One region of the Shewanella sp. SR44-4 genome, then DNA from elsewhere that is predicted to be linked to it. Evidence: predicted binding sites of a transcription regulator. Region 1 holds the regulator's gene; the other holds the start of a gene.
What was found. Region 1 encodes LexA, which represses DNA repair genes until DNA is damaged. Its sites were predicted from a motif close to TACTGTATNNNNATACAGTA; they were not measured.
Positions count from the first base shown of each region.

Region 2: a site for LexA is predicted at 1,490-1,509, ahead of dinG (ATP-dependent DNA helicase DinG). Genes of this name have one in related genera too.

Region 1 covers NZ_JACJDU010000002.1:131,914-136,995, forward strand. Annotated here, with positions in the region: gene plsB (glycerol-3-phosphate 1-O-acyltransferase PlsB) at 1-998, opposite strand, end outside; gene lexA (transcriptional repressor LexA) at 1,263-1,877, shown strand; gene H5125_RS01880 (cell division inhibitor SulA) at 1,874-2,380, shown strand; gene coxB (cytochrome c oxidase subunit II) at 2,776-4,362, shown strand; gene ctaD (cytochrome c oxidase subunit I) at 4,372-5,082, shown strand, end outside.
Region 2 covers NZ_JACJDU010000007.1:42,381-47,462, forward strand. Annotated here, with positions in the region: gene dinG (ATP-dependent DNA helicase DinG) at 1-1,458, opposite strand, end outside; gene H5125_RS05335 (DNA polymerase II) at 1,573-3,972, shown strand; gene H5125_RS05340 (TonB-dependent receptor) at 4,547-5,082, shown strand, end outside.

The DNA of each region.
Region 1 (5,082 bases):
GCAATGTGCGGCGGAACCATGCCCTGATAATACAAAATATACGACAGTAGCAAGTAATCCATATGGCTACGATGACAAGGAACGTAAACAATTTCATGACCATCATGATGTAACTGTCTTACTTGCTCGGCACCTTTGATATTGATGCCACTGTATAATTTGTTCCATAACCAAGTCAGGAAACGTTCGGCAATACGCACCAAACTATCAGAATAGTCGGCGGCAATTTCATCAAGGTATTCAATGGCGGTTTCACGTGCTTTCTCGACTGTTACTTTCTTATTTGCAGACTCTTCTTCAATGGCTTTTTTGATAGATTCTGATTTTAATAAAGAGGCAAACAACGCTTGTCGATTCGGTAATTGTGGCCCCGTCATGACTTTGCGTTGACGGCGGAAATGCACACGGGCGACTCGGGTTAATTTGTGAGCAATTCTTTTATCAGTACCATGTTCATCGGCCATATGACGAAGCGATAATGCATTAGAAAACTGGACGAAATTATGGCGTCCTAAAAATAAAATCATTAACCATTTACGTAACCACGTAGGGTTTTCACGTTCAAATACAGCAGCTTTCATGCTGTCTTCTTCTTTACCTGGGGTACGTCCCCAATAAAGGCAAACAGGAACCAACTGTATATCTAATTCAGGGCTCTCACTATGAAGTGACAATAAACTGGTAAAATAATTAAGGAATTTGTCACCACTTTCACGTTTACCAAATAGTGGTTTGCGGCCCTCTAAACAGACCACACGAGGCACGGTTAAGCCATCAAGCTGTAATGGCTCATAAGGACTGGGCAGACCAAAGCCCTCGGTGATTTCGCTCAACGCGGCAATATCGCTAATAGATTCCGTTTTCATTAAATAAACCAAAGGTTTAGTTGGATCTATATTGAGGTCATCAAAAGGATCGTGAGGGACCACAATGGTCTGTACCATCCACTTTTGAATCCATCTTAATGCTCGTAAAAATATTGAATCTGGTTTTGACATGGTTATTTTCGCAACATAAGCCACTGTAATATTGTCGTATAGGATACCAGAAACCACCCTGCTTACACTATCAGACCGATCTATCTTTACGTTTAAGCTCTCACTATCAGAAATAACATAAGACAGAACATTAGTAATAGTTAATTAAAACATATTGTTGAGTGATACTTAATCAACAATATACAAAAAATAGTTGGTTAATACTTGCGCGAACACAAACACTGTATATAATGACAGTCACTGTATAAAAAGACAGGAATCATCATGAGACCGTTAACGCCGCGCCAAGCAGAAATTTTAGACTTAATTAAAAACAATATCGCCGAAACAGGTATGCCACCCACTCGTGCTGAAATTGCGAATCGTCTTGGCTTTAAAAGTGCTAATGCCGCCGAAGAGCATTTAAAAGCATTAGCCAAAAAAGGCTTTATCGAGATCATGCCTGGTACCTCAAGAGGCATTCGTTTACCTCATGAAGAACAGGTTGAAACCGGTCTGCCACTCATTGGACAGGTTGCTGCTGGTGAACCTATTTTGGCCCAAGAGCATGTAGAACAATACTATCAAGTCGATCCAAACATGTTTAAGCCCGCCGCAGATTTTTTATTGCGAGTGCGTGGTGACAGCATGAAAAACATCGGCATTTTAGAAGGCGACTTACTCGCTGTACATAAAATGCAGCAAGCACGTAATGGCCAGGTTGTTGTGGCACGTGTTGATGATGACGTCACCGTAAAACGATTTGAACAAAAAGGTAATGTGATTTATCTGCATGCCGAAAATGAAGATTACAATCCGATAAAAGTAGATTTAAGTTGCCAAAGCCTAACCATCGAAGGGCTTGCCGTTGGCGTTATCCGTAATGGAGATTGGTTATGAACAAACTAATGGGCATCGCGCCACGCCACCCGGGCTTATGGGTAGATTTAACTGAAACAGAACTGCATGGCACCCAAACCATTCAAACATTACAAACTGTCACCCAAGGTGAAGCTGAACTGAGCCAATTGTGCAGCCAGTTAGCAATATTGAGCCAGCAAGGCAGATGGATTGTATTAATTAGCCCGCCCCATATTGGCTATAAACATATGCTGGCAAGTGCTGGTGTAAGAATGGATCGCATTTTACTGGTACACACCAAAGATGAAGTCGAAACATTATGGGCCATGGAGAAAGCGCTCACTAGCGGTACATCGAGCGCAGTAGTAACTTGGACAAGCTCACTTGATGCTCGCGATAGTCGCCGTTTAGAAATTGTCGCCAAAAGTGCACGTGCATTAGGGGTGGTAATTGAAGATGTGAATGCTCACTTACCTCACAAACATCAACTTGTTAGCCCTACTTTAACAAATGGAACAAGTAATTTTTGCTCATTTCACTAAGCACGAACCCTTCATTACCAAGCCCTGTATTGAATTCAGGGTTTTTTTTCATCTTTTTTCAGCCTATTAGCCAACAAAGTGATCTTGATCAATGTTTAATCTACAAGTAATGTGGTTAACAAGGATGAAACATTTTTTATCTTTAATTGGACGTGAATGGCAGTAATCAAGATTACTTTCAGACAAATGAGCCAAATCAAAATTGATAAGTTCAGTAGTAGGTACAAGCGTGGTGCACAGCTAACAATAAAACCGTAGACCGTATGTTTACAGCCACCAAAGTACTTTGAGGTCATCAAACTTTTTTCGGGAACCGAAGAGTTTGCATAGAGCAGAGAATTACTGTGTGACTCTTCTTTGTAGTTGCTATTTGCAATTAGCAGAGGAGTAGTCTTGTGAAGCAATGGTTGTATTGTTTACTGGTGGTGTTTGTAGCACTTCCGCTTGGGGCATCAGAAATGCCCCTCAACATGACTCAAGGCGTGACAGATATCAGTGGCAAGGTTTATGACCTCCACATGACGATTCTTTACATCTGTTGTGTAATTGGGTTAGTGGTGTTTGGGATCATGATTTACTCAATGATTTATCACCGCAAATCAAAAGGCGCTGTCGCGGCCAATTTTCACGAAAGTACCAAAGTGGAAATTGCTTGGACCGTCATCCCTTTCATCATCTTAATCGGCATGGCTATTCCAGCCACCAAAACCTTGATTGCTATGGAAGATCCCAGTGATGCTGATCTCACCATAAAAATTACCGGGTCGCAGTGGAAGTGGCATTACAGCTATTTTGATAAAGACATCGAATTTTACAGCACATTATCCACTCCCAGAGCACAAATTGATGGCAGTGAGGCCAAAGGCGAGCATTACCTCCTTGAAGTCGATAAGCCATTAGTACTGCCCATTAACCAAAAAGTGCGCTTCTTGATGACATCTGATGATGTTATTCATTCATGGTGGGTACCCGCGTTTGCCGTTAAAAAAGATGCCAATCCAGGCTTTATCAACGAAGCCTGGACTCGTATTGATAAGCCTGGAACGTATCGCGGCCAATGTGCCGAGTTATGCGGTAAAGACCATGGTTTCATGCCGATTGTGGTGCAAGCATTATCGGAGGCCGATTTTGATAATTGGTTAGTGGAGCAAAAAAAACTAGCAAGCAATGCAGCTGCAGCCGCTGCGGCATCAATGTCTAAAACCTTGTCTCTTGAGGAGCTAACCTCACAAGGTGAACAAATCTATATTGCTAGGTGCGCCGCTTGTCACCAACCCAATGGTGCGGGTCTTCCTGGTGTATTCCCATCATTAATTGGCAGCCCTATCATAAAAGGCCCTGTTAACGATCACCTGAATATCGTCTTAAACGGTAAACCAGGTACTGCAATGCAAGCCTTTGCAAAGCAACTTAGCGCCCAAGAAATTGCCGCAGTCATTACCTTTGAGCGTAATGCGTGGGGCAATAATAGCGGTGATGTAGTTCAAGCTGCTGATATAGGAAACTTTTTAGGCAGTAACGAGGCAAGCACCGAACCAAGTAAAGCAGTAACCGATGCAGCAAATACTATTGCAGCAACGACAACTGACATTACCGATGCGGTTACCGACAAAGCCAATCAAGCTGTCGAAGCCGTAGCAGAAGCTGTTGTACCGGAGGATCTGCCCACGTTAACCTTGGAGCAATTAATTGCTGAAGGTGAGCAGGTTTATGCTACGACATGTGCTGCATGTCACCAAGCCACTGGCGCTGGATTACCAGGCGCTTTCCCTTCACTTATTGGCAGCCCTGTTGTTACTGGACCGGTTAGCGGACATATCGATATCGTTATGCACGGAAAACCAGGTACCGCAATGCAGGCATTTAGTAGTCAACTTAGCCCGCAAAAGATGGCGGCGGTGATTACTTATGAGCGCAATGCGTGGGGCAATAATTCTGGCGAAGCGGTGCAACCTGCCGATGTCGCTAGCCATGGACAGTAGGGGAAAACAATGAGCACAACAACGCACGATACACTGGCTACCGCTCATGATGATCATCATCACGGCGCTCCGAAGGGGCTAATGCGCTGGCTACTCACCACTAACCATAAAGATATCGGCTCGCTGTATTTATGGTTTAGTTTCATTATGTTTCTTACTGGCGGTGCGATGGCAATGGTGATTCGAGCTGAATTATTTCAGCCTGGATTACAGCTAGTAGAACCTAACTTTTTTAATCAGATGACCACAGTTCATGGCCTCATCATGGTGTTTGGGGCGGTGATGCCCGCTTTTACCGGGTTAGCAAACTGGTTAATTCCAATGATGATTGGTGCCCCAGATATGGCACTACCGCGAATGAACAACTGGAGTTTTTGGATTTTACCCTTCGCCTTTACCATTTTATTAGGTTCACTCTTTATGGAAGGCGGCGGCCCTAACTTTGGCTGGACATTCTATGCTCCGCTCTCAACCACCTATAGTCCTGACAGTACCGCCCTATTTGTTTTCTCCATTCACATAATGGGAATAAGTTCGATAATGGGCGCAATTAACGTCATTGTAACCATTGTAAACTTGCGAGCTCCTGGCATGACCTGGATGAAGTTACCTTTGTTTGTGTGGACTTGGCTCATTACCGCATTTTTACTGATTGCAGTAATGCCGGTGCTCGCAGGTGCGGTCACCATGGTATTAACCGATAAGTTTTTTGGTACTAGC
Region 2 (5,082 bases), on a different contig from region 1:
TGCTAAAAATCGGCTGCCATCATTCATTGACAGGCCTACTTGATGAGCAAAATGGTTGAAGCTGTTTAAGGCTCGAAGCGTTGCACTGCACAACACCACGCCAGCGGCTTTTTGCCACAACATAGATTCAAGCATAAAGCCAACTTCTATAGGCGATGAGCAAAATAAATAATCTTGTTGTTTACCGGTAATTAATTCAGCCCAACGCGCCATTGGTGCGCCTTTTTTACTGTCTTCTTTGGCCATCATCTTCCATAACTTATGTAAGTTATCTAGCCGCTGTAAAATAAAACCTGTTTCTGATAACAACCCTTCCGACTGATGTTTAGGCACTTCACCATCTTTTATTGCTTCATTTAACACTGATACCACTTTATTAAATTGCTTTACCGCGGAACCTGATGCAGTGGCCAGATTTTCTGCCTGTATTAATAACGATTGTGGTAATTGGCCATGTTCAAAACGAAGCCTGGATTCAGGGTTAGCGAATAACTGTGGTTGGGTATCACAAAAGTGAGCAACCTGGGTCAGTAAATTGGTTAACTCTGTGGTGTGGTCAAGCATGGCCTGTACAGGGGCAATAATATGAGTGGTTTTGAGTTGATTTTGTAACTTAGAACAGGTTTTCGATGCTTTTTCTAACCAATCACATGCTCCTCGAAGTGTGGCTTGAGCACTGGAGAAATCTCTGGCAACTATCGGTAAGTGATGAGCTTCGTCGATAACATAAAACATGTCTTCTGGTTCTGGTAAAATGACGCCGCCGCCAAGTTCTAAATCGGCAAATAACAGACTGTGGTTAACAATGAGTACATCCCAAGTGTCCACATCTTCACGAGCTTTATGAAACGGGCAATTATGGTGTGCCGATACTTGACGATGACAGCTGTGTTTATCACAGCAAATTTGTTGCCACAAGAAATCAGGAATAGGGTGTTTTAAAGTATCAATTTCACCATTCCAGCGTTTTTGATGAAAATCTTGATGCAATTTTTGTAATTCGTTAATTTGACTTTGGTCGGGTTTAGTTTGCCATATGGCTATTTGTGAGCTGTCTTGTGCCCCTATCATGGCTTCAAGTTTGGCTAAACATACGTAACGCTGACGACCTTTTACCAAACCAAATTTAAAATCAATACCAGACTGTTGTAAAAAATGAGGTAGATCTTTGTGGAGTAATTGTTCTTGAAGTGCCACGGTTGCGGTGGCAATACAGACTTTCTTTTTACTCGAGATGGCTAAAGGGATTGCCCCTAAGATATAAGACAAAGATTTACCAATGCCGGTACCCGCTTCAACCACAATGATACGACGGTCTTTGTCATACTCGCCTGCTAAGGTTTTTGATATTTCCGCTACCATATAGTTTTGTTCGCGACGAGAACGAAATTGCGGCATAGATGCGGCAATTTCTTTATAAATGGTGCGAATTTGACTTTTTATGTTATCCGGTAGCATAGGAAGTATGATTTCTACATAGACTGAATTATGCTGTACATAATAACAGTGAATTAGCATGCCACGAAGTAATAAATCAAATTGAGTAAACTTGTGCCGGAATTCAAACCCGTTGTGACGCCGACAGATAATCTAACGACCAATAATCATGTGAAGGGACGAGTATTAACTCGTCATGCTATTTATCGGCATGGACAATTAGTGCTTCAATATTATATTAAAACCGCTCAAGGACCTGTATTAGCAGAGCTGTATCACAGTGAAGTGATCTGTTTCTGCCGTCAGCAAGATGTTAATCAATTAAGTCAAAAAGTCGGCTTTGCCCTTAAGGCTGAGTCGATATCATTGATGAGCTTTGCACATGAACCTATCAGTGCCTTGTATCTTAAATCAAATACCCAATTGAAATTACTCAGTCGCATAGCTAATGATAGCGGTATTACTTTATTTGAAGCCGATATTAGGTCTGAGCAACGCTACCTTATAGAACGATTTATTGCCTTAGATATTGAGTGTTCAGGACATTATCAACCGAGTAATTCAACTTCAACGATTCCTTTGTTATCGATTAATCGGGCTAGAAAAATGCCCGCCAACGAACTTGTTGATATCTCTTTGAAGATGGTTTCACTGGATTTTGAGTGCAGTTTTACGGGTGAACTTTATTCGGTTGGTTTATATGGTGCCAATTATCAATGTGTGTATATGGTGGGCGAACCGCAAGCAGAATGTCATGACTTCATTGTTTGGGTAAAAAATGAGATTGAACTGATACATCATTTAATAGCGTGGTTTAGCGACTATGACCCCGATATTATTATTGGCTGGGCAGTAGTGACCTTTGATTTAGCCTTGTTGTTCAAACGCTGTGTTTTACATCAAATTCCATTATTAATTGGTAGAGGTAATAGCGAACTGAGCTGGAAAGTGGCTGACAAATATCGGCCGGAAACATTATCTTTACCTGGGCGTGTGGTTTTGGATGGTATTGATTGGCTTAAAGCGGCGTTTTATCAGTTTGATAGTTTTTCGTTAGAATCGGTATCGAGGCAGTTATTAGCCGAAGGTAAAGCCATTGATCATGTTGAAAATCGTGGCCAAGAAATTACTCATTTATTTGAACAAGATAAAAATGCATTGGCTTTTTATAATATTACCGACTGCCGACTAGTGTGGGATATTTTTGAAAAAACACAGTTGTTAGATTTTGCTCTTGAACGCGCCAAGTTAACGGGCTTGGAGTTCGGCCGCGTGGGTGCATCGATTGCGGCATTTTATCATTTGTATTTACCTCACTTACATCGAAGTGGCTTTGTCGCCCCCGCACAACCCGCGAGCCAAGGTTTAGAAAGCCCAGGCGGATATGTTATGTCCTCTATACCGGGTTATTATAAAGATGTTTTAGTATTAGATTTTAAAAGTCTATATCCGTCGATTATTAGGACATTTCTTATCGATCCTAAAGGCTTAGTTGAAGGACTCTACGCGAGTGAAGTAAAAGGTGATGCAACGACAGTGGCTGGATATTTAGGTGCTCAATTTAGTCGGCAATCGCCTATTCTACCTGCATTAGTTGCCAGCCTTGCAGAGCAAAGAGAACTGGCCAAACGAGATAAAAATGCGCCGTTATCGCAAGCGATAAAAATTATTATGAACTCATTGTATGGCGTATTAGGCTCTCGAGGTTGTGTATTTCATGATGCTAAGTTAGCCAGTTCGATTACCATGCGCGGTCATCAAATTATGAAACTCACTAAGCAATGGATAGAAGAGTGCGGTTATCAAGTGATTTATGGTGACACCGATTCTACCTTTGTCTGGTTAGGAGATAATCATGGGATTAAAGATATTCAAGCGGTTGGTAAACACCTATCAGTATCAATAACCGAACGTTGGCTTGCATGGTGCGCAGAAGAATATCAATTAGACAGTTATCTTGAGCTGGAGTTTGAAACCCACTTTGAACAATTTATTATGCCTACCTTAAGGGGTTCGGATGAAGGCAGTAAAAAGCGTTATGTCGGCGCGGTGTCAAATGATCAGCAACAATTAACTCTAACCTTTAAAGGTATGGAGCAGGTGAGGAGTGACTGGAGCCCTATTGCAAGAAGGATGCAGTACCATTTATATGAATTGTTTTTCAAGGGCGAGGATGTTATTGATTATTTGAGTAACGAGCTGGCGGCAATTAAGTGCGGTGCTCGAGACAATGAACTTATTTTTAAAAAGCGATTAAGACGCAATGTTGAAGATTATACCGCAAAGTCGTCACCCCATGTTAAAGCCGCAAAACAGCTTGCCGAACTACTCGGTGACGTAAGTGTTACCCGAAAAGGACAACAGATTCGATATATAATGACACTCACTGGTGCACAAGCCATAGAAGCAAAACCACAAAATATTGATTATGAATACTATATTTGTAAACAAATTCAACCTATCGCGGAGCCCATTCTACAACTGTGTGGCCATAGCTTTGACTCACTGGTGAATAATCAACTTCTATTGCTATAAGTTAACTTACCAACACCCCAATCTTATGTTTTCAATGTTAATTAACATTGCTTGTTTTTCTTCGTGTCCTTACGTTCTTAATTCAGTAAAGGCAATCAAGCATTATTTGATGACGCACAAACCTCGCAAACCCAATCTACGAAGATTTATCTAGACGATTAATGTTAAGCAATTACTTACATAGCCTTATTTATTAACACTTAACATTTTTATGTTTACCAGAAGTAGTAAAAATGTACCCTAATCAGATTAATAGTTATTTAAAACAATAGGTTAATTTTTTTGCTTTGGACTTGGTATGTTATTTCGACAATAACTAAACAACTTTAACTTATTGTTTATAAAGTTAAAAAATTTTTCCTGTTCATATTTCTTAACAGTTAAAGTTGTTACATTTGATTAACTTTTGCGCTTACGACACTTCAAATGTTGATTAGTTGTTTCAAATGTGATTTTATTGCACCTGTAGTTGAGAGGTTGTGATTGTTTTTTGTTGCATCCCCTCATTGAACTAACACCTAAAAAGGTTGTTAGCATTATAAGAAAGACATAAAAAAGTCCAGGGAGATAGACAATGCATAAGAACGTATTAGCTAAGTCGGTGCGTTTAGCACTGATCAGTGGTGCAGCAGCAGCTGCATTTGCTTCGCCAGCAGTTTTTGCTGCTGATGAAGATGGCGCAAAAGTAGAACGTATTGAGGTTACTGGTTCGCGTATTAAGCGTTCTGACCTTGAAGGCGCTTCACCTGTTACGACTATTACTACTGAAGACATGAAGATGGAAGGTAACTTTACAGTTGCTGACGCACTTCGTAACAGTAACTTGAACTCTTTTGGTTCATTCTCTGAGCGTTCAGGTAGTTCTGCACAATCTCAAGCGACTATCAATTTACGTGGTGCAGGCTCAAGCCGAACTTTAGTACTTATTGATGGTAAGCGTTTCCCAGGTTCACCAACACTAGGTGGTGCATCTGCTAACTTGAACGCTATTCCTATGGCTGCAGTAGAACGTATCGACATTCTTACTGACGGCGCATCTTCTACTTATGGTTCTGATGCAATTGCTGGTGTTGTTAACATCATCATGAAGAAGAACTATCAAGGTATTCA